DNA from 4 places in the Priestia aryabhattai genome. Region 2 is predicted to be linked to each of the others. Evidence: riboswitches for the same ligand, from Rfam matches in the RefSeq annotation. Region 2 holds a riboswitch; each other region holds the start of a gene.
The links. A riboswitch is a leader RNA that binds a small molecule or an ion and turns the genes downstream of it on or off. The one in region 2 is predicted to bind cobalamin.
Positions count from the first base shown of each region.

Region 1: another riboswitch for cobalamin. It lies ahead of M3225_RS06480 (ribonucleoside-diphosphate reductase subunit alpha); the one in region 2 lies ahead of M3225_RS09485 (cobyric acid synthase).
Region 3: another riboswitch for cobalamin. It lies ahead of M3225_RS23185 (HoxN/HupN/NixA family nickel/cobalt transporter); the one in region 2 lies ahead of M3225_RS09485 (cobyric acid synthase).
Region 4: another riboswitch for cobalamin. It lies ahead of metE (5-methyltetrahydropteroyltriglutamate--homocysteine S-methyltransferase); the one in region 2 lies ahead of M3225_RS09485 (cobyric acid synthase).

Region 1 is NZ_JAMBOQ010000001.1:1,253,658-1,258,907, reverse strand. It holds gene M3225_RS06490 (o-succinylbenzoate--CoA ligase) at 1-1,289, shown strand, start outside; gene menC (o-succinylbenzoate synthase) at 1,293-2,396, shown strand; cobalamin riboswitch at 2,678-2,863, shown strand; gene M3225_RS06480 (ribonucleoside-diphosphate reductase subunit alpha) at 2,997-5,240, shown strand.
Region 2 is NZ_JAMBOQ010000002.1:506,961-512,210, forward strand. It holds gene M3225_RS09475 (APC family permease) at 182-1,744, shown strand; gene M3225_RS09480 (YdcF family protein) at 1,804-2,367, opposite strand; cobalamin riboswitch at 2,515-2,694, shown strand; gene M3225_RS09485 (cobyric acid synthase) at 2,787-4,313, shown strand; gene M3225_RS09490 (FecCD family ABC transporter permease) at 4,519-5,250, shown strand, end outside.
Region 3 is NZ_JAMBOQ010000006.1:58,745-63,994, forward strand. It holds gene M3225_RS23160 (DUF418 domain-containing protein) at 1-194, shown strand, start outside; gene M3225_RS23165 (ABC transporter permease) at 231-755, shown strand; gene M3225_RS23170 (ABC transporter ATP-binding protein) at 917-1,849, shown strand; gene M3225_RS23175 (undecaprenyl-diphosphatase) at 2,033-2,626, shown strand; gene M3225_RS23180 (organic hydroperoxide resistance protein) at 2,770-3,189, shown strand; cobalamin riboswitch at 3,295-3,477, shown strand; gene M3225_RS23185 (HoxN/HupN/NixA family nickel/cobalt transporter) at 3,611-4,408, shown strand; gene M3225_RS23190 (M20 family metallopeptidase) at 4,638-5,250, shown strand, end outside.
Region 4 is NZ_JAMBOQ010000002.1:37,631-42,880, reverse strand. It holds gene M3225_RS06780 (acetate uptake transporter) at 1-112, opposite strand, end outside; gene metE (5-methyltetrahydropteroyltriglutamate--homocysteine S-methyltransferase) at 248-2,545, opposite strand; cobalamin riboswitch at 2,698-2,886, opposite strand; SAM riboswitch class I at 2,967-3,077, opposite strand; gene M3225_RS06770 (hypothetical protein) at 3,158-3,409, opposite strand; gene M3225_RS06765 (sugar porter family MFS transporter) at 3,784-5,163, opposite strand.

The sequences.
Region 1 (5,250 bases), on a different contig from region 2:
TATGCATGAAAAATAGCTTGGAGTTTATTGAGATTTTACATGCGGTTTCTTATATTGGTGCTCGGGTGCTGCTCGTCAACATGCGTTTGACAAATGAAGAAATCAATTATCAGCTAACAGATGCAGATGTGTCGTTGCTTATTACGGATGATGCATTTTTACTTAGAGAATTCCAAAGTTCCATCACTCAGCTTATTTTATCTGCCTTAAAAAGTTCTCCAGAAACAGAAACGGATTTTCAGAAAACGTGGAATCTCGAGGAGACGTTCACCATTATGTATACGTCTGGAACAACAGGTAATCCAAAAGGGGTGCTACAGACATATGGAAATCATTGGTGGAGTTCCGTTGGTTCAGCACTTAATTTAGGATTAAATGAAAAAGACTGTTGGCTTATAGCAGTTCCTTTGTTTCATATTAGCGGCTTATCTATTTTAATGCGAAGTGTCTTTTACGGAATGAAAATTATTTTAGAAGAACGATTTGAAGCAAGAGCGGTGAATGAAGCAATTGAAAACAAAGGAGTAACGATTATTTCGGTTGTCACTTCCATGCTATCCAATATGCTTGATGAATTAGCTGAACGGAAATATCCAAATACATTTCGCTGTATGCTTTTAGGAGGGGGACCCGCACCGCTTACCATTTTAGAGGCTTGTGTGACTAAAGAGATTCCTGTTTATCAAACATATGGAATGACAGAGACATCTTCACAGTTCGTTACGCTCTCACCTGAAGATAGTTTGCGAAAACTTGGATCAGCAGGTAAACCATTATTTCCATGTGCAATGAAAATTGTAGATGAGAATGGAAATGAAACACGTGAAGCAGGAGAGATTATTGTTAAAGGTCCAAATGTTACAAAAGGATATTTAAACAAACCTGAAGCTACTAAAAAAGCCCTTCAACAAGGTTGGTTCTATACAGGAGATATCGGGAAAGTGGATGAAGAAGGCTTTCTATATGTATTAGACAGACGTTCGGACCTCATTATTTCAGGTGGAGAAAATGTATATCCAGCTGAAATTGAAAATGTTTTATTGAAGCATCCCACTGTTAAAGAGGCCGGTGTAACAGGAGTAGCCGATGAAAAATGGGGACAAGTTCCAGCAGCATGCATTGTTACAAATGAAGATGTTTCAGATGAAGAGTTATCTTTACACATTCAACAATTTTTAGCAAAGTACAAACTTCCAAAGTATTTCGTACGAGTAGAGGAACTGCCAAGAACGGCCTCTAATAAAATCATACGCCGGAAGCTATCATCGTTCATACAGAAAGGGAATTAATCGATGATTATAAAAAAAGTACATCTTTATAAAATTGACATGAAGCTTCTTTCCCCTTTTTCAACAAGCTATGGTACGGTGCAGGATCGAGAATTGATTTTGCTTGAAGTAGAAGATGAAAAAGGATTTACAGGGTGGGGAGAAGTCGTTGCTTTTTCATCTCCTTGGTATACGGAAGAAACGATTCAGACATGTTTTCATATGTTAGACGATTTTTTAATTCCTTCGCTTCTTCATCAGCAAGTTCAAAAACCAGAGGATGTTCAAAAGTTATTCAAACCTCTAAAGCGAAACAACATGGCTAAAGCAGCTTTGGACTGTGCTGTATGGGATTTGTATGCAAAGCGGCAAAATAAGCCGTTAGCTGAAGTAATTGGCGGAGTAAGGCCTGCTGTAGAAGCTGGAGTGGTAGTTGGCTTAAATGATATTTCCATAATGAAAGAACAAATAAAGACTTACATGAAAGATGGCTATAAGCGCTTTAAAGTGAAAATTAAGCCAGGTGCTGACTATGAGTTACTAAAACAAATTCGGGATGAATTTCCAACCATTCCTCTTATGGCTGATGCTAATTCAGCCTATACGTTAAGCGATAGTGATTCATTGAAAAAACTAGATGAATTGAATTTAATAATGATCGAACAGCCGTTAAGTTCTGATGATATCCTTGATCATCGATTATTGCAAAAGCAAATGAAGACGCCGATTTGCTTAGATGAAAGTATTGTGAGCTATGAAGATGCACGTCATGCAATCGAACAAAAAAGCTGTAAGATTATCAATGTGAAAATCGGTCGAGTTGGCGGAATGTCCGTAGCAAAGCAGATTCATGATTTATGCGCCCAGCACGGTGTAAGGCTTTGGGTGGGAGGAATGTTAGAAGCTGGGATTTCACGAGCTCATAACATCGCCCTTGCCACACTGCCTTCTTTCACGATACCAGGTGACATTTCTGCGTCGTCTCGCTATTGGGAAAAAGATATTATTAAGCCCGAAGTAGAGGTAGAAGCCGGAGTAATAAAGGTGAAGGCAAAACCGGGGATAGGATACGATATTGATAAAAAGTTTATAAAAAAAATCACAGCATTTGAAAAAGAATACAAATAATTAAAAACCGTTTTTTTTATGAAAAACGGTTTTTTTTATTGACGTTGTCAATGTTTAGTAGAAAAATAGGACAAATTTTTTAAAAAGAGCACATTGTTCCATCAAGCGTGTCAAAACATGTTATGATGGAATAGTTTGATGAAAAAAGTCGAAGGGTTTTATCGTAAAAAACAAAATTATTTTAGAAAATAGGTTGATAGTTTTCTAAGTTGTCCTATATAATGTGTTTATAACATAACACAATATGTTGTTTTGGAATTGATGATAAAATACTATATTTTGTGTTTTCCAGTGAAAAAGGTGTCTGATAAAAAGACTTAAAAGGGAATTTGGTGAAAATCCAAAGCTGTCCCCGCAACTGTGAATGCTGATGAAATAAGGAGATCCACTGTGAGTAAACATCATGGGAAGGCCTTAAAGTAAAAAGAAGCATAAGTCAGGAGACCTGCCTTTTTTATGTCGTTTTATCTTCTTCGGGAGGTGAGAGGGTAGAGCGAGGATTGAGAAAAGACTTAGTGTCTTCTTCTATCTTCGTTCTATTCGCTCACCGAGGTACGGTGAGCGATTTTTTATTTTGAAGTGAAGAGAGGAGCCATATTTATGGTGAATACATTAAAGCCTACAATTCTACATGAATTAACTGCATATATTGAACGTTTAAAAAAAGAATTTACGCAGCTTGATTTTTCTTTGTATGAGGAAAAGGTTATTCAAACTGTTACAGTAAAGGAAAATATGACGGACGAAAAGGTTGCAAACGTACTAATTTTGGCAGCCCTAGAGCGTATTTCAATGGAAGAACCAGATTGGACGTACGTAGCGGCAGACGTCTACTTAAACGAACTATATCGAAAAGCAGCGGACAACCGAGGCTATGATAAAAAAGAGAAGTACGGTTCGTTTTATCAGCTTATTCAAGAATTAACAAAAATCGGCATTTATAATAAACAACTATTAAAAACATATACAGAAGAAGAAATTAATGAAATTGCTTCAGTCATTATTCCTGAACGCGATCGTTTATTTACATACATTGGATTGTTGACATTAGCAGATCGCTATTTAGCGACATCGCATGATAAGCGCGTATACGAACTACCGCAAGAACGTTTTCTTATCATTGCTATGACGCTGATGTCTCAAGAAAAGAAAGAAAATCGAACAGCATTAGTAAAAGAAGCATACTGGGCGCTTTCTAGTCTATATATGACGGTTGCTACCCCAACACTTTCAAACGCAGGAAAGAGCTATGGACAGCTATCTAGCTGCTTTATTGATACGATTGATGACAGCTTACGCGGTATTTACGATAGCAATACAGATTTGGCCACACTTAGTAAAAATGGAGGCGGAATTGGTGTATACCTCGGTCATATTAGAAGCCGAGGAAGTGATATAAAAGGTTTTAAAGGCGTATCATCAGGAACAATTCCATGGATGAAACAGCTAAATAATACGGCTGTAAGTGTCGATCAGCTAGGTCAACGACAAGGAGCTATTGCCGTATATTTAGACGTATGGCATAAAGACATCTTTTCATTCTTAGACGCGCGTTTGAACAATGGTGACGAACGCCAGCGCACGCATGATTTATTCACTGGCGTATGTTTGCCAGATTTGTTTATGGAAAAAGTAGAAGCACGTGAAGACTGGCATTTATTCGATCCTCACGAAGTTCGTACGCTGATGGGCTACTCGTTAGAAGATTTTTATGATGAAGAAGAAGGCAGCGGTTCGTTCCGCACTCGTTACGCTGAGTGTGTAAATAATGAACAGCTTTCAAGAGAAACAGTACCTGCTATTGAAATCTTCAAGCGCATTATGATTTCGCAGCTTGAAACCGGAACGCCTTATATGTTCTATCGTGATACGGTTAACCGAGCTAATCAAAACCGCCACGCGGGCATGATTTACTGCAGCAACTTATGTACAGAAATCACGCAAAACCAAAGTACAACGGTAGTAACAGAGGAAATTACGGAAGACGGAAAAATTATCATTACAAAGAATCCGGGCGATTTTGTCGTATGTAATCTTTCTTCTATTAACTTAGCTAGAGCCGTAACTGAAGATGTGCTTGAACGTTTAATTCCAATTCAAGTACGCATGCTTGATAATGTTATTGAGCTAAATGATTTGCCGGTACTTCAAGCAAAGCTAACGAATCAAAAGTACCGCGCAGTGGGGCTTGGCACATTTGGTTGGAACCATTTGCTTGCCTTAAAGAAAATAGCATGGGAGACAGATGAAGCGGTAGCATATTGCGATGAATTGTATGAACAAATTTCTTACTTAACCGTCCAGGCAAGCATGAACTTAGCTAAAGAAAAAGGCGCATATCCATTATTTAAAGGCTCAGATTTTGAGTCAGGCGCTTATTTTGAAACACGTGAATACACAAGCGAGGCGTGGAATGAACTGCGTAACGAAGTTCAAAGCAATGGGATAAGAAATGGATACTTAATGGCTGTAGCACCTAATTCATCAACATCTATTATCGCCGGTTCTACTGCAAGTATTGATCCGATTTTCCGTAAGTTTTATTCAGAGGAAAAGAAAAATTATAAAATTCCGGTGACGGCACCAGATTTATCACCAGCAACAAACTGGTATTATAAGTCCGTTTATTTAATTGATCAGCACTGGAGCATTAAGCAAAATGCAAAGCGACAGCGCCATATTGATCAATCCATTTCATTCAACTTATATGTACAAAACGATATCCGAGCAAAAGAGTTACTGGATCTTCATATGACGGCATGGAAAGAAAAATTAAAAACGACCTACTACGTACGTTCAACATCAAGTGAAGTCATTGAAGAATGTGAAAGCTGTCATAGTTAAAAGGAGTGAA
Region 2 (5,250 bases):
TTATACATAAACAATTCAATGATGTTTTGCAAAAAAATAAAGTTTTTAACTTGGTTTTTTAGAGAATATTTGTTAACATATCCACTTGTGAGGTCTTAGTAAGAGGAGGATGATGTAAAGAATCCCATATCGGACGCAAGGGCGTTAGGTATGTGGAGTGGGAATTTTAAAGGAGGATTTTATGTCTGATCAAGGAAAGTTTAAAAAATCAATATCGTTACTTGACCTAACGTTAATTGGGATGGGAGCTATTTTTGGTTCCGCCTGGTTATTTGCGGTTAGTAACGTAGCGTCAAAGGCTGGTCCAGCCGGAAGTTTTTCGTGGCTGATTGGCGGAGTCATTATTTTACTTATCGGTTTAGTGTATGCTGAACTTGGAGCAGCGCTGCCGCGTACCGGTGGAATTATCCGTTATCCAGTTTACTCACATGGTCACTTAGTGGGTTACTTAATTTCATTCATTACCATTATTGCTTACACTAGTTTGATTGCCATCGAGGTAACGGCTGTACGTCAGTATGTTGCTTTTTGGCTTCCTGGTCTAACTAAACATGGTTCTGAATCGCCTACTACAATTGGCTGGTTATTTCAGTTCGCGTTGTTAACGCTATTTTTTATCATTAACTACGTAAGTGTAAAAGCATTTGCTAAGTCAAATGTCATTATATCTGTGTTCAAATATGCGGTTCCTCTTACAATTATCGTCGTGTTAGCTTATCACTTCAAATCAGCTAACTTTACAACTGGCGATTTTGCTCCGTTTGGTTTTAATGGTATTCAAGCAGCCATTTCAACAGGTGGCGTTATGTTTGCCTACCTAGGACTTCACCCTATTGTTTCTGTAGCCAGTGAAGTTAAAAATCCGCAGCGTAATATTCCAATCGCGCTAATTATCTGTATTGTACTTTCAGCGATTATTTACACAGCACTGCAAGTATTGTTCATTGGTAACATTCCGTCTGATATGCTATCAGGAGGATGGGGAACAATTCAAGAGCAATTCTCTTTACCATTTAAAGATATTGCACTTATTCTAGGCCTTGGCTGGTTAGTAACGCTTGTTATTTTTGATGCTATTTTATCACCAGGCGGTAACGGGAACATCTTTATGAATACAACTTCTCGTCTAGTTTATGCTTGGTCTCGTAATGGAACACTATTTAAACGTTTCTCAAAAGTAGATAAGAAAACAGGAATTCCACGTGCGTCACTATGGCTATCATTTGGAATGTCTGTATTCTGGACACTGCCATTTCCTTCGTGGGAAGCACTAGTAAACGTATGTTCAGTAGCACTTATTCTGTCTTATGCTATTGCGCCAATTTCAGCTGCTGCATTCAGAGTAAATGCAAAAGACCTTAAAAAGCCTTTTAAATTAAAAGGTATGAGTGTTATTGCTCCTGTTTCATTTATCTTCTGTTCCTACATCGTGTATTGGTCAGGGTGGACGACAATTTCTTGGCTTCTAGGATCACAGCTTCTAATGGTCGTTATCTACGTAGCGTTTAAAAAATACGTACCAACTGACGTTGTAAAATTTGCACAGCAGCTTAAATCTGCGTGGTGGCTAGTTGCTTATTATATTATTATGCTTGTTATCTCTTACCTAGGTTCATTTGGTGGAGGACAAGGTGTGCTAAGCAACCCACTTGACTTAATTTTAATTGCTCTCGTTTCCCTCGGTATTTTCTACTGGGCGAAATATACAGGTTTACCAAAAGCAGTTATCGATACAGATGACTAATAAAAAACACGGCATGAATTCATGCCGTGTTTTTTCGTTTATATAGGCGTGTACTCTATTTATTTATCAAACAGCCATGTTTTTAAAATAGCAGCATACTCACGAAAGTAGGCTTGAAGTTTAATTGAGTTAGGTGTTTTTGCACCTAAAGGATATATGTGAAAGCCTTGACGCTTGGCAATAATAGAGGAGCGAAATAAATGAAAATCACTGCTAACAAGCACTACTTTTTTATTTTGAATATCGACTTTCTTTTTAGTGAAAGTAAAATTCTCAAAAGTAGAAGTTGACTGGTCTTCTTTTATAATTCGATCCTTTTCAATTCCTTCTTTTCGTAGAAAACGATAGGCTGCTTCTGCTTCAGAGATTTCTTCATCGGATCCTTTTCCACCCGTTACGATGACTTTTGTTTGTTTATGTGTTTGTAAATAAGATAAAGCCGTCTTTACTCGTTCTTTTAAACTAGGAGACATTTGATCTCCATCTACTTTAGAACCTAAAATGAGCACGTAATCTGCTTTTTGTGGAACAGGCTTGTGAGCTATTTGATACATAAAAAAAGATATGATTGCTATATAAAGAACAAGCAAACTAATAAAGATATAAATTATTTTTTTCTTCAACTGTGAGCACCTTCCTAGCTATTACATAAGATGTTTGGAAAATAATTGTTATTATAGCATACGAGATCCAAATAAGTATAAACACAGTAATATATAATAATAGAAGAAAATTGTTATTGTGAATGGTTATAAAATTCGTTACAATAAAGAATAAATGATTTTAAAAGTGCCTCTAAGGAGGATAATAGGGAAATCGGTGTAAATCCGGTGCAGCCCCCGCTACTGTAAATGTGGATGAACCTGCAAAGACCCACTAGTTAAACTAGGAAGGGAGCAGAAGTAAAATGAAGCATAAGCCAGGAGACCTGCTTTTAAAAACCCCTTATTTTTCGGTGGGAGAAATAAGTCAAGACAATGTGTTAATGAGCGCATGACCAAACCTTGACTTTTACAGTTAAGGTTTTTTTATGTGATAGGGAGTGGATAAAGTGAAAAAAGGAAAACCTCTTATGATTCAAGGAACGCACTCAGACGCTGGAAAAAGCATGATTGCTACAGCATTTTGCCGCATTTTTAAAGAAGACGGCTATCAAACTGCACCGTTTAAATCGCAAAATATGGCGCTCAATTCATACATTACAATGGATGGAAAAGAAATTGGCAGAGCGCAAGGAATTCAAGCAGAAGCGGCTGGAGTAGAAGCAACAACCAATATGAACCCTATTTTAATTAAACCAACTCGTGATCATGAATCTCAAATTGTCGTTCATGGAAAGCCGCTTCGTAATATGTTTGCTTTTCAGTATCGGCAAGAATTTTTTAATGAAGGTTTGAACGTTATCACAGAGGCTTATAAAGAGCTTGCAAATCATTATGATCGAATTGTGATTGAAGGTGCTGGAAGTCCTGCTGAAGTGAATTTAAACGATCGGGAACTCGTGAATATGCGCGTAGCAAAGATAGCCGAAGCCCCTGTTGTGTTAGTAGGAGATATTGATAAAGGAGGGGTTTTTGCAAGCTTAGTGGGTACTCTTCAATTGCTTCCAGATGAACACAAGTCTAGAGTTATCGGGGTGTTAATCAATAAATTCCGAGGAGACTTAGAGCTTTTAAAACCGGGGTTGAAGTGGTTTGAAGAATACACAGGTGTTCCGGTACTAGGAGTTATTCCTTATATGCACGACGTGGAAATTGACGCTGAAGATTCGTTATCACTCAGAAATTACTCAACGCTTGTGAATCCGTTAAAAGAAATCGATATTGCGGTTATCTCGTATCCACGCATCTCAAATTTTACAGACATCGACCCTCTAAGCTTAGAAGAAGACTGTCATGTGAGACTTGTAACCAAGCCGTCACAATTAGGTACGCCTGATTTAATTGTTTTACCAGGAAGTAAAAATACGATTGAAGATGCGCAGTTTTTACAAGAAAGCGGCCTGGGTCTAGCAATTAATCAAGTCTTGAACACAACGAACGTTCACGTTATTGGCATCTGCGGAGGATATCAAATGTTAGGTGAGACGATTACAGATCCCGATGCAGTAGAGTCCCGAATTGAATCTATTAAAGGGCTGGGTTTGCTTCCGGTGGAAACCATTATGACTACCAGCAAAAAAACAGAAAGAGTTTCTGGATACGTTCAGCTAGAGAGTGAAAAAGTTTCGATTGAAGGCTACGAAATTCATATGGGAAAGACGGTTTCTAAGAGCATGACGGAGGCTTTTGCAGTGGTCGATGATGAAAAAGAAGGAACGGTTAAAGAAAACGTCATTGGTACGTATGTTCATGATGTCTTTCATAATGATACTTTGCGCAGAGCTTTGCTTAATCAAATTCGTAAACATAAAAAATTGCCGCCCATTACGGATACATTTAACAGCCGCCTGCAAAAAGATGAGTCTTTTTCAAAAGCAGCGGCGTATGTGCGAGAAGCTATAGATATGGAAAAGCTGTATCATTTAATAGACAACTATAAAAGCCCGGAGCAAGCACAAAAAGTATAGCTTGCAGAGGCTTTCACTTGTTTTTTTACCAGAATTTTTAGTACGCTATTCTATGTTGTCTAGTTCAACAGTCTAGCACTCATAACAAATAAAAGATGATTGTTTCCAACTCTATGTATGGTGGAAACATGGTTTATGGACAGGAAAATGAATGGTTAATGTAATGTAAAACATCACGCCTCGTTTCCTAGAGGAGCTGAAAGTATTGATTTTTAAACGTATCTTTTTTAACAAAACATCTATTTTATACATAGTGAGTTTATTTATTGTATGTACTTCGGTTATCATGGGCGTATTTATTGGTACGGTTTCGTTAACCGTAGGAGATACAATCAAAATTATTATTGGCCACCTTACCGGATTATCCTTATATCGCGGTCCGGAAAATATGGATTTAATCATTTGGCAAATTCGATTTCCAAGAGTACTGGTGGCATTTTTAGTAGGAGCTTCGCTTTCTATAGCAGGTGCTGCTTTTCAAGGACTATTAAGAAATTCTCTTGCCGACCCTTACACGATTGGGGTTTCCTCAGGTGCAACCCTTGGCTCTGTCATGGCAATTTATTTTCATTGGAGTATTTTTGGTTTATCCATCTTCACGCTGCCTGTAGTCGGCATTGTATCTGGATTTATTACCCTTCTTTTAGTTTTTGGTATTACGAAGCTCGCAAGCGGCAATTTGGCCAATGAAACCATCATCTTAGCAGGAATTATTTTATCATCCTTTATGAGCGCGCTTATTTCATTAATTGTGGCTCTTTCTCCTGAAGAAGATGTAAGACAGGTTTTATATTGGCTGATGGGAAGCGTATCGATGAGAGGATGGTCTCATATTCAAATATTAGGGCCGTTCTTTTTGATCGGTACGATTATGCTGCTGTTACATGTAAAAGAGCTGAACGGCTTAGCATTTGGCGATCAATCCGCTCAGTTTATG
Region 3 (5,250 bases), on a different contig from region 2:
GCATGATTGCAGGAATTTTTGTCTGCATAGGTATTTACGGAATTCAGCTTATCGGCAGTTATATGTACGTGCAAAAATTTAAAACTGGACCGGTGGAAAAGCTACTGCGCATGTGGACAAATTTTTCTTGGAGTGGAAAGCCAAAAGAGAAAAAAGCTTTACCGGCAGAAGTGAATCATCCTTTTGTTGGGTGATCGGGATTAAACTTATGTATAAAGGAGATTTTCAAAATGTGGGCCATTAGTGTAAAAGAGTTTCAAAGCTTATTTAAAAGTATTAAATCAATTATTGTTATTTTAGTAGTATGCGGTGCTTCCTATGGAATAGCTTATGTAGTTAGTCAATTTGGAGGTCAATTGACAAGTGCACAGATTCAAGATGGAGCCAATGGGGGAATTTTGCTAATGCTTCTCGGGTTTGGACCTTTATTTATTTCAAGTCTTTCTCATAATGTTATTAATCAAGAAATTAAAGCAAGAACAGCCAGGTTTTTAGTTACAAAAACATCAAGAGAACGTATTGTACTAGGGAAATTCTTGGGGGGGGTGTTGTTTCTGGCTTGTTTGTATCTCTATTTCATTTCTACTGATTGCGTTTATTTCGCATCATTTTTCTTTTTTTATATTTTTAGAGTGTCTACTATTCACTGTGTGTATGATTTCATTTGTATTAATGCTTTCAGCTTTGATGCCAAATCCAACTCATACCATGTTTTTATCGCTTATTTTATCGCTTGTTTTACCGGTACTGAGTGAATGGAGCATGTTTTCATCAAAAGAATATATTGCATGGTTTAAGTATGTGACACCCTACTACTATTTAGAGCTGGAGAAAGGCTATCTAACAGTTCTCTTTATTTTTGCAGCATTTTGTTTATGTACGGCACTTTGGAGTTTTAAAAGGAGAGAAGTATAACATGTATGCCATTGAAACAAGTAAATTAACTAAAAAGTATGGATCTAAAACAGTTGTTAACAGTATTAATTTACAAGTCCCACAAGGAGAAATTTACGGGTTTTTAGGAAGAAACGGAGCAGGAAAGTCTACATTTATTAATATGCTTACCGGCGTTTCATTTCCTTCAGCAGGAGAATTTACGCTGCTGGGACAGAGTGATATTGATTTAGAGCTTCAGAAGAAAATAGGCGTTCTTCCTGACTATGCCAACTTTTACGATGAGATGACAGCGCTCAATCACCTGCGCTATTTTGTAAAGATAAACGGCCATCGCTTTTCCAATGAACACTGTAGTAATATACTGAAGAAAGTAGGCTTAGAAGGACATGAGCATCAGAAAGTTGGAAATTTTTCATTTGGAATGAAAAAGAAGTTAGGAATTGCTCAAGCAATTGTAACAGACCCAGATATTATCTTTTTAGATGAACCAACTTCTGGAGTAGATGTTGAATCTGCTCTTCACATTCATGAACTAATAAGAGAACTTAAAGGTCAAGGCAAGACGATTTTTATGACGTCTCATAATTTAAATGAAGTCGAGAAGATTTGTACACGTGTAGCGATTATGAAAAATGGCGTCATTTTAATAGAAGGTACAATGGAAGAGCTCCGCTTTCAATATCAAGCGAAAAAAACGGTGATTATCAAACATGATCCTTATCCAAACAGCCACAAAGAATATATTCAACAGTTTTTCCGTACGTTGAGTCCCGAAGTTGAATACCATCACACGTACACAAAAGTGATGCTTCAAAAAGAAAGAAATATCCCTCTTATTATTCGCGAATTGATTCAATGCGGCATCGACATTTATCAAGTTCACGTAGAAGAACCTTCTTTGGAAGAAATCTTTTTGCAAAAAAATGTTGTGGATCACTCACAAGTAAGTTGATGAGCGAAAGCCTATTGATTTACTATTCGGCCTTTTATCAGCAAGAGTTAAGAAAATAAGTAAGAAATTAAAATACGTTATTTATAAATACCAGTTAGGAAGCTTCTGACAAAATCATGTTCATTTTCTCAAGAAACTGATAAGATAGCTAATGACATTTAAAAATAAGAAAGGATTTCGATTATGTTATCAGCTATTAATTCAGTAGATTATACCATTTTCCACGCGGTGAATCAGTATGCCTCGCATGTGAAGTTTGTAGATTCGCTGATGGTATTCTTTGCAGATTATGCCCAGTATGTACTTATCGTTTTACTCGGCTTGTTTTTACTTATTAATAAAAACGGCAGCCGTGTTATAGCATTTCAAGCCTTATGTGCTTGTGCCACAGGAGTCTTTATCAATAAAGTGATTAGTTTATTTGCTTATCGAGATCGTCCGTTTATCTCTCACCACGTGAATCAGCTTATTGATCACGCCGCGAATTCTTCATTTCCAAGCGATCATGCTACATCTGCATTAGTTATCACTTTTACCATTTGGCTGCACTTCAAGCGTTCAGGGCGCATGTGGGTTGTAATGGGTGCACTCATTGCATTTTCACGCGTATGGGTAGGTGTTCACTATCCATTCGATGTATTAACAGGAGCCATTTTAGGCTGCGTGTTGGCGTTATTTATTCATTATGTTATTTTTAATACGAAACTGATGAGGGCTATTACCAACCTGTCTATTTTTCGAAAATCAGCTTATGACGAACAGTCTCAATATTATTAAGAAAAAGTCGCAAATATGCGGCTTTTTTTATTGGGGAATTTTTAATGCATTTAATACTTGTTTTTTAAAATTGAATTGTGTACAATTAAATTACGGAAACGATAAATGAAAAACTTTTAATAAAAAAGAAGAGAGGTTTATACATGAAAGCTTTATATGAAACAACAGTCGTTAACACAGGTGGAAGAACAGGAGAAGTTCATTCTTTAGATAACATCTTTAATTTGGATGTTGCAACACCTCCAGCGCTTGGTGGAGAAGCAACAACAGCAACAAACCCAGAGCAGCTATTTGCAGCTGGATACAGTGCTTGTTTCAACAGTGCGTTAGAATTTATGTTGAAAAAACACAGCGTAGAAATCAAAAGCAGTGAAGTAAAAGCTACGGTTCAGCTGCTTCCAGATAAAGCTGATCAAGGAGTAAAAATTGGAGTAGCGCTTGAAGCTCATATCGAAGGACTAGATTTAGAAACAGCGAAAAAATATGTAGACCTAGCTCACTCATACTGCCCGTATTCAAAAGCAATCAGCGGTAACGTAGACGTCACAGTAGAAGTAGTTTAATTGCTTTAAAAATCCTGCTAAGCATATAAAGCTTAGCGGGATTTTTTTATTTGAATTTTCTCTATTCATTTGTAAGCAGTACTAGTATAATGAGGAAGAAAATGAAATCATTCGCACAGTTTAGGTGCTCTTACATAGCGTAAGAGGTAACAGGGAATCGAGTGCAAATCTCGAGCGGTCCAGCCACTGTAAGCAGGGAGTTTTCTATCATATCGTCACTCAAAATGGGGAAGGCGGTAGAAAATGATGATCTCAAGCCAGGAGACCTACCTATTCTGTACACTTGACTCTTCTAGGAAAGAGGCGGTGTATCAAGGTACGCAGTGAGCAATTGCTGTTTATTTTCATATACCGACACATCCTCAATTTCTATAGAATTGAGGCTTTTTTACGTTTTATTTTAAAAAAAGGAGTGTAGGAAATGGAAGGTTTATCAGTTTTTTTACTTGTCTTTTTATTAGGAATCAGACACGGATTGGATGCCGATCACTTGGCTTTTATCGACGGCCAGACCCGATATAATTGGCGAATGGGCAGCCGTTTTGCCCCGTGGGTCGGAACACTGTTTTCACTAGGTCACGGAGGAATTGTGGCCGTCACGGCTGGGGTGCTGGGCGTGGTGATGAAAAATTTTACGTTTCCATCGTATTTCGATCATTTTGCATCTTGGGTATCAATTATCTCGCTTTTTCTAATTGGGACATTAAACGCATATCATTTGCTTCGAACCAAAAATAAAGAGGAAGAGTTTCAGCTGAGCGGATTAAAAGGGAAGTTTATGCCGAAAATCGCAAAAGGAACAACTAATCCTTTCCTAATTATTCTTGTAGGAGCGTTGTTTGCTTTAGCAGCCGAAACGGTCAGTCAAACGGCCGTGTGGTCTCTAGCTGTAGGGAACACAGGCAAGTATACGCCGCTTTTATTAGGGCTAGTATTTATGTTTGGCATGATGCTGACAGATACAATCGATTCAATGATTGTACATAAAATGGTGAATGAATCGAGTAAATTTGGACAATCTGCTTCCCGCTTGATGGGCTGGGTTATTGTTATTCTCGCATATGGTGTGTCATTCTACTTAGCGTTCACTTTCTTTAATCCGTGGGCCGAAGTGAATTTTGAAATGGTTGGCGTTATTCTGTTTATTTTCTTAGTGTCTATGTTTGTTTTTGTGAGTGTGAAATCAAAAGGGAAAAATATCAAAATAAATGTCAATTAATAAAATGAAAGCTTTAATCTGTTGAAGATTGAAGCTTTTTTGTATGAATTTGTTGAAGTTTATGGCTATTTTCGGTCGGTTATGAATAAGTTAAAGTATTATCTGTATTTTAAGGATGGAAAATTGTCTGAAAACCATTATAATTAAGGATAATTTAAGATCGTTATGTGAAACGTAGAACATACTCATACGTACGATAAATAAAATTAGTGAATGCAGGCAGCAGGGGTTGTTTGGAGGAGGAATTGATTTGAGTCAGGTAATGGTAGAACAAAGTGTATTTAGTTATTTAAAAGAACATGAACAAGAGATGCTTGAAGATTTAGTTGGATTTGTGAAAAAAGAATCACCATCCTATAGTAAAGAGTTAGTGGATCAGTGTGGAATGTATTTAACGCAGCTGTTTCAAAAGCGTCTAGGCGTAGGGCACGAAGTCATAGAAGAAAAAGAAGTAGGAAACCACTTGAAATTTACGATTGGAGAAGGAGAAAAGCAGCTTTTAATCATTGGTCACTTTGACACGGTATGGGAAAAGGGAAGGCTGAGCTTAAGAACAGAGGGAAACAAGCTGTACGGTCCGGGAATTTTAGACATGAAAGGTGGCATTGTGCAATCTATATGGGCGATTAAAGCGATTCAAGAGCTCGGCTTAGCGCTGGATAAAAAAATTGTGTTTTTCTGCAATTCAGATGAAGAGATTGGGTCGATTTCTTCTAAAAAATATATTGAAGAAGAAGCACAAAGAAGTGAAGCAGTGCTAGTAGCAGAACCTGCGGTCGCGGGTTCTGGCGCGTTAAAAACGTCGCGCAAAGGAGCGGGAATTTTCACCGTAAAAGTATGGG
Region 4 (5,250 bases), 470 kb from region 2:
CCCCAAGCTTTTGAAACGATGCAACGAGTGTCACCATGGCAAGTCCGAATAGGCCTAGCGCTGATGGATCAGCTGTTACAATTTTAACGTGCTGTGTGCTGTTGTTACTCATGTTGTACCTCCCTGATTTTAAAAACACTTTAAAAAGATACAAAAATGTACGGGAAGTGTCAATGGATATTTCTGGGCTTTTAAAACCCTATAAAAACAAGCAGTGTAGCCTCTACACTGCTTGTTTTTTGATTCCTTACGATTGAACGTTTTGCAATAAATTTTGTCTTGTTTGCTTTGCTGAAGCAACCATGACTTTTAAGGCTTCGACCGTCTCACTGATTCCTCTTGTTTTAAGGCCGCAGTCGGGATTAATCCAAAACAATGTAGGATCAAGGACCTGCAAGGCGCGGTCGATGTTTCGCGTCAGCTCTTCAAGCTTTGGTATGCGCGGACTGTGGATATCGTACACGCCAAGTCCGATTCCTTGATTGTACGTATGTTCTTCAAACGCATAAATTAATTCACCGTGGCTTTTAGACGTTTCAATGGAAATCACGTCGGCATCAAGCGCTTTGATGGCATCGATAATCTCTTCGAATTCTGAATAGCACATATGCGTATGAATTTGCGTATCATTTTGCACGGATACCGTGGCTAGCTTGAACGCATACACCGCGGCGTTCAAGTAGTTTTCCCAGTTTTCTCGTTTTAACGGCAGTCCTTCACGAAGCGCCGGTTCATCCACTTGAATCATCGAGATGCCTTGACTTTCCAGTGCTTCCACTTCTTTTCTAAGAGCAAGCGCAATTTGATTTGCCACGTCGTAGCGCGAGATATCATCACGCACAAACGACCAGTTTAAAATCGTAATTGGACCCGTCAGCATTCCTTTAACCGGCTTATTTGTTAGAGATTGCGCATAGACCGTTTCTTTTATCGTCATCGCCTGCTGATAGAATACATCTCCGTATATAAGCGGCGGCTTTACGCAGCGAGAACCGTATGATTGCACCCAGCCAAACTTAGTAAACTGAAAGCCTCCTAATTTTTCACCGAAGTACTCAACCATGTCCGTTCGTTCAAACTCTCCGTGCACAAGCACATCTAAGCCGATGTCTTCTTGAATTTCAATCCATTTTTTTATTTCATCGTTAATGTACGCTTCATACGCTTCATTGCTTAACTCACCTTTCCGCCACTTCATACGCTCGCGTCGCACTTCTTTTGTTTGCGGGAAGCTTCCAATTGTTGTGGTTGGAAGAAGCGGCAGTTGAAAAGCCTCTTTTTGAACGCGCTGACGTACGTCAAACGGTGCTTGACGCTCCGCTTTATAGCTGAGTTGCTTCAGCGCTTCTTGCACGTCCTGATGATTTCGGAAAGATGATTGATTTAATGCTTGAATGGCCTGTTTGCTTACATTTATCTCTTCTTGTATTGTTTCTTTTCCTTGCTGCACCGCTTTTGTTAACAGCGTGATTTCCTTCAGCTTTTCATCTGCAAAGGATAGAGCGTTCTTTAAAATTGGATCAATGGTTTCTTCGCTTTTCACCGTGACAGGAACATGTAATAGACTCGATGAAGGCTGTAGGATCAAACGGTCTTTTGATACTACTTCTTCAATTTCACTAAGCGTTAAAATCTGTTCGTCCAAATTTTCACGCCAAATGTTTCGTCCGTCAATAACTCCTGCCGCAAGCACTTTATCAGTTGGAAAACCATATTTATTAAGCGCAGTGAGATTTTCTCCGCGGTCATGTACAAAGTCTAAACCAATTCCTTGAACAGGAAGAGACACAACTTCTTTGTAGTAATCAACGCTGTCAAAATACGTTTGCAAAATAACCTTTACGTTCGGTGCCGCTTCATTCAAAGATTGATAGACTTCTTTGTACAACGCCAGGTCTTCTTTTGATAGCGTTGTAGATAAAATCGGCTCATCCATCTGTACCCACTCGACGCCTTCTGCCTGTAGCTCAGCTAAAATAGTCGCATAAAGAGGAACAAATTGTTCAACTATTTTTTCAAACTCACTTTCTTTATACCCTTTCGACAGCTTCACAAATGTCACTGGCCCTAAAATAACGGGCTTTCCTTTGATATTTAGCTTTTGTTTTGCTTCTTTGTAGAATTGAAGCGGGCGATTTTCTACAAGAGCAGGCTTTGCTTCGTCAAGCTCTGGTACGATATAGTGATAATTTGTGTTAAACCATTTTGTCATCGTAGATGCTACTGCACCTTTTGTACCTCGCGCTATGTCAAAATACGTTTCAAGCGATACCGGCCCTCCGTCATAATTGAAACGTTTTGGCACCAAACCAAACATAACCGCTGTATCTAACACGTGATCGTATAAGCTAAAATCGCCGACTGGAATCAATTCAATTCCTGCGTCACGCTGTTTTTTAAGATGTTCAAGGCGAAGAGCTTCAATTTCTTGCAAAAATACATCTTTCTCCAGCTTTCCTGCCCAAAACTGCTCAAGCGCTTTTTTCCATTCTCGTTTTTCACCAATTCTTGGATAACCTAAGTTTGAACTTTTTACACTGCTCATTTTTTCCACTCCCTGTAGTTTCTTTTTTTCCGCTAAACTAAAAAATCTCTCTTTTCGAAATGAAAAGAGAGATGATACGCATCGTTAACTAGAGTTGAGATAGCCTGTTTTTCTCAACACGTATTCCTCACTCCTCTCTATATCCCGTAGAGCTTAAGTGCATACAACAGGCAGGTCTCCTGACTTAGGTTCATCGCTTCCTATCCCTTCCCATTTCAGAATGAAACAGTGGTTAATAAGTTGCTCCCCATTACAGTGGCGGGACCGCGCCGGATTTTCACCGGTCTTCCCTTTTAAGCTGCGTACATTCGTTACACAGCACCTGATGCATTTTTATAAAATTGTTACATTCAAAACAGGATTACATAAAATAAAAAGCCTCTCTATTCGTAATAGAGAGGCATAGTATCTATGAAATCCTCTCTTATTTGTCAAAGCTATACGCTTTGCAGGATTTAGCACCTTTTTAACAGGATCGTTAAATGGTTGCCGGGCTTCATAGGGCCAGTCCCTCCGCCTCTCTCAATAAGAGTTTTAATTTTTTATAATGTTTTGAATGTAGAGTTATCTTAACACCTTAGATTTACATTGTCAAAAGAAATTTCAAAAAAATCAGTTTTCAGGAGGTGCTGACGCTAATTTTTGCCTTAACATTTTGTAATCATCTTTTCGATGTGTTTCAATTAAGTCTTTTGCTCCTTGATGGTATCCTGATGAGTAAATGTACTCTACCGCTGTTTCAATAAGTTTTCTCTTTTCCTCGGCACACTCCCGGTCCATTAAAGGGAACAGTCTACCTAAAAGGTCATTTAAATCTTCTTTAATAAAACGATCAAGTCCTTCTTTCATCTTTTCGTTTGCCATTATAGCTCCTCCATTTGCTGTGTATGTTCTAAGCCTCTATAAACAGGTATTTCACTGTAAATTTTCAGATAAAGTTAAGTCGTTAAACAGTATATCAAGTGAATGTTTTGCTTCAATTACATATGTAATACAAATATATGACAAATAAAGAGGATATATCATCATTCATTATCTATTATAATGTTTGACTGAGCCTTCTGCTACAAGGTTTCTTTAAGAATTATGTAGAATATGCCAAAAGTCTTACTGTAAATCATAGAAAGACTTTAAAAAAAAGATACCTTTATCGTATCTATGAATCATTCACATTACGTAAAAAAAGAATCCTTTGCTGAGATAGCAAAGGATTCTTACATTTAAAACGTTTACGACAATTAGACGTATTTATTACGCTCAACCGGACTCAAAGAATTTCTTTCAGAGCGAGCTGCCATGTCCGTTTCAATTTGCTCTAGGCTCCGTCCTTTTGTTTCGACAACTACAAAACGTATGAAGAATAATCCGAGAATACAAATGATCCCGAAAGTTGAAAAGATAACGCCTAAGCTAAACTGATCAGCTAAAATAGGGAACACAAGCCCAACTGCCAGTGACCCCGTCCAGTTAAAGGCAGACGAAATCCCAGCACCGATTCCGCGTACAGAAAGCGGGAAAATTTCCCCTACAATGATCCAAGTAAGCGGCGCCCAAGAAAACGCATAGCAAAGGATGAAGCAGCAAAGTGCAATTAGCGTAACCCAGTTAACTACGGCTTCATTAACACCTACTGCTCCAAGAATAGCCGGTGTAAAAAAGGAAAGGGCCATTCCCGCTCCGCCAACCGTAAGAATGGTACGGCGGTTGTATTTATCAACAAACTGCAGAAAAATAAGTGTTGTCACGACGAAGATTACCCCAACAATGACCGTAAAACCAGCTGCTACCTGCGGGGCTAAACCCACTTGACGGGCAATGCTTGTCGCATAATAAACAATCGAGTTTGCGCCTTGAATCTGTTGAAAAGTTGCCATTCCGACGCCAATAATTAAAGCTAAACGAAATTTTTTATGAAACAGCTGTTTGATGCCTGATTCTTCATGCACAGCTACGCTTTCAATTTCAGACACTTCAGCTTCCACTTCAGCTGCTGAGGGACGAAGCGTACGCAAAACTTCACGCGCTTTATCTCCCATCCCATTTTTAATTAAGTAGCGAGGTGACTCTGGAAGCTTTATCATACCGATGCATAATACGACCGCAAAAATACCGGCGCTGCCAAGCATTAGTCGCCAGCTGTTTGGAACCGGCTCAAAAATAAAGGCTACGATATAGCTTAATAATAGTCCAATTACAATCATTAATTGGTTCAAACCCGAAAGCTTCCCGCGAATATTAGCAGGTGCGATTTCTGACATATATGCAGGAACTAAAGAAGAAGCCGTTCCTACTGCTGTACCTAAAAAGACGCGAGCAATCGTTAACGTAATTTCCTCTGGTGCGATGGCTGAACCAATTGAGCCTAAAAGAAAGATGATAGAAGAAATTAAAATTAACTTTCTTCGTCCAAACTTATCCCCTAATAAACCGCTTAAAATGGAACCGATAATCGCTCCGCCCATTAAAGACGAAACAACAATTCCCAGCCACAGCGGACTTAAATGAAATGCTTGACGGATATGACCTTCTGCACCAGCAATAATCCCAATATCATAACCGAATAAAATACCGGCAAATGAGCCGAAGAAGAAGATAAACTTACTTGATACTTTACTCATGATTATATATCCCCTTTTTATTGTCTTAGTTTTGCTACCTATCACATGAATTTAAAACGCTTTCATTCTTTCTTAAAAACGACTTTC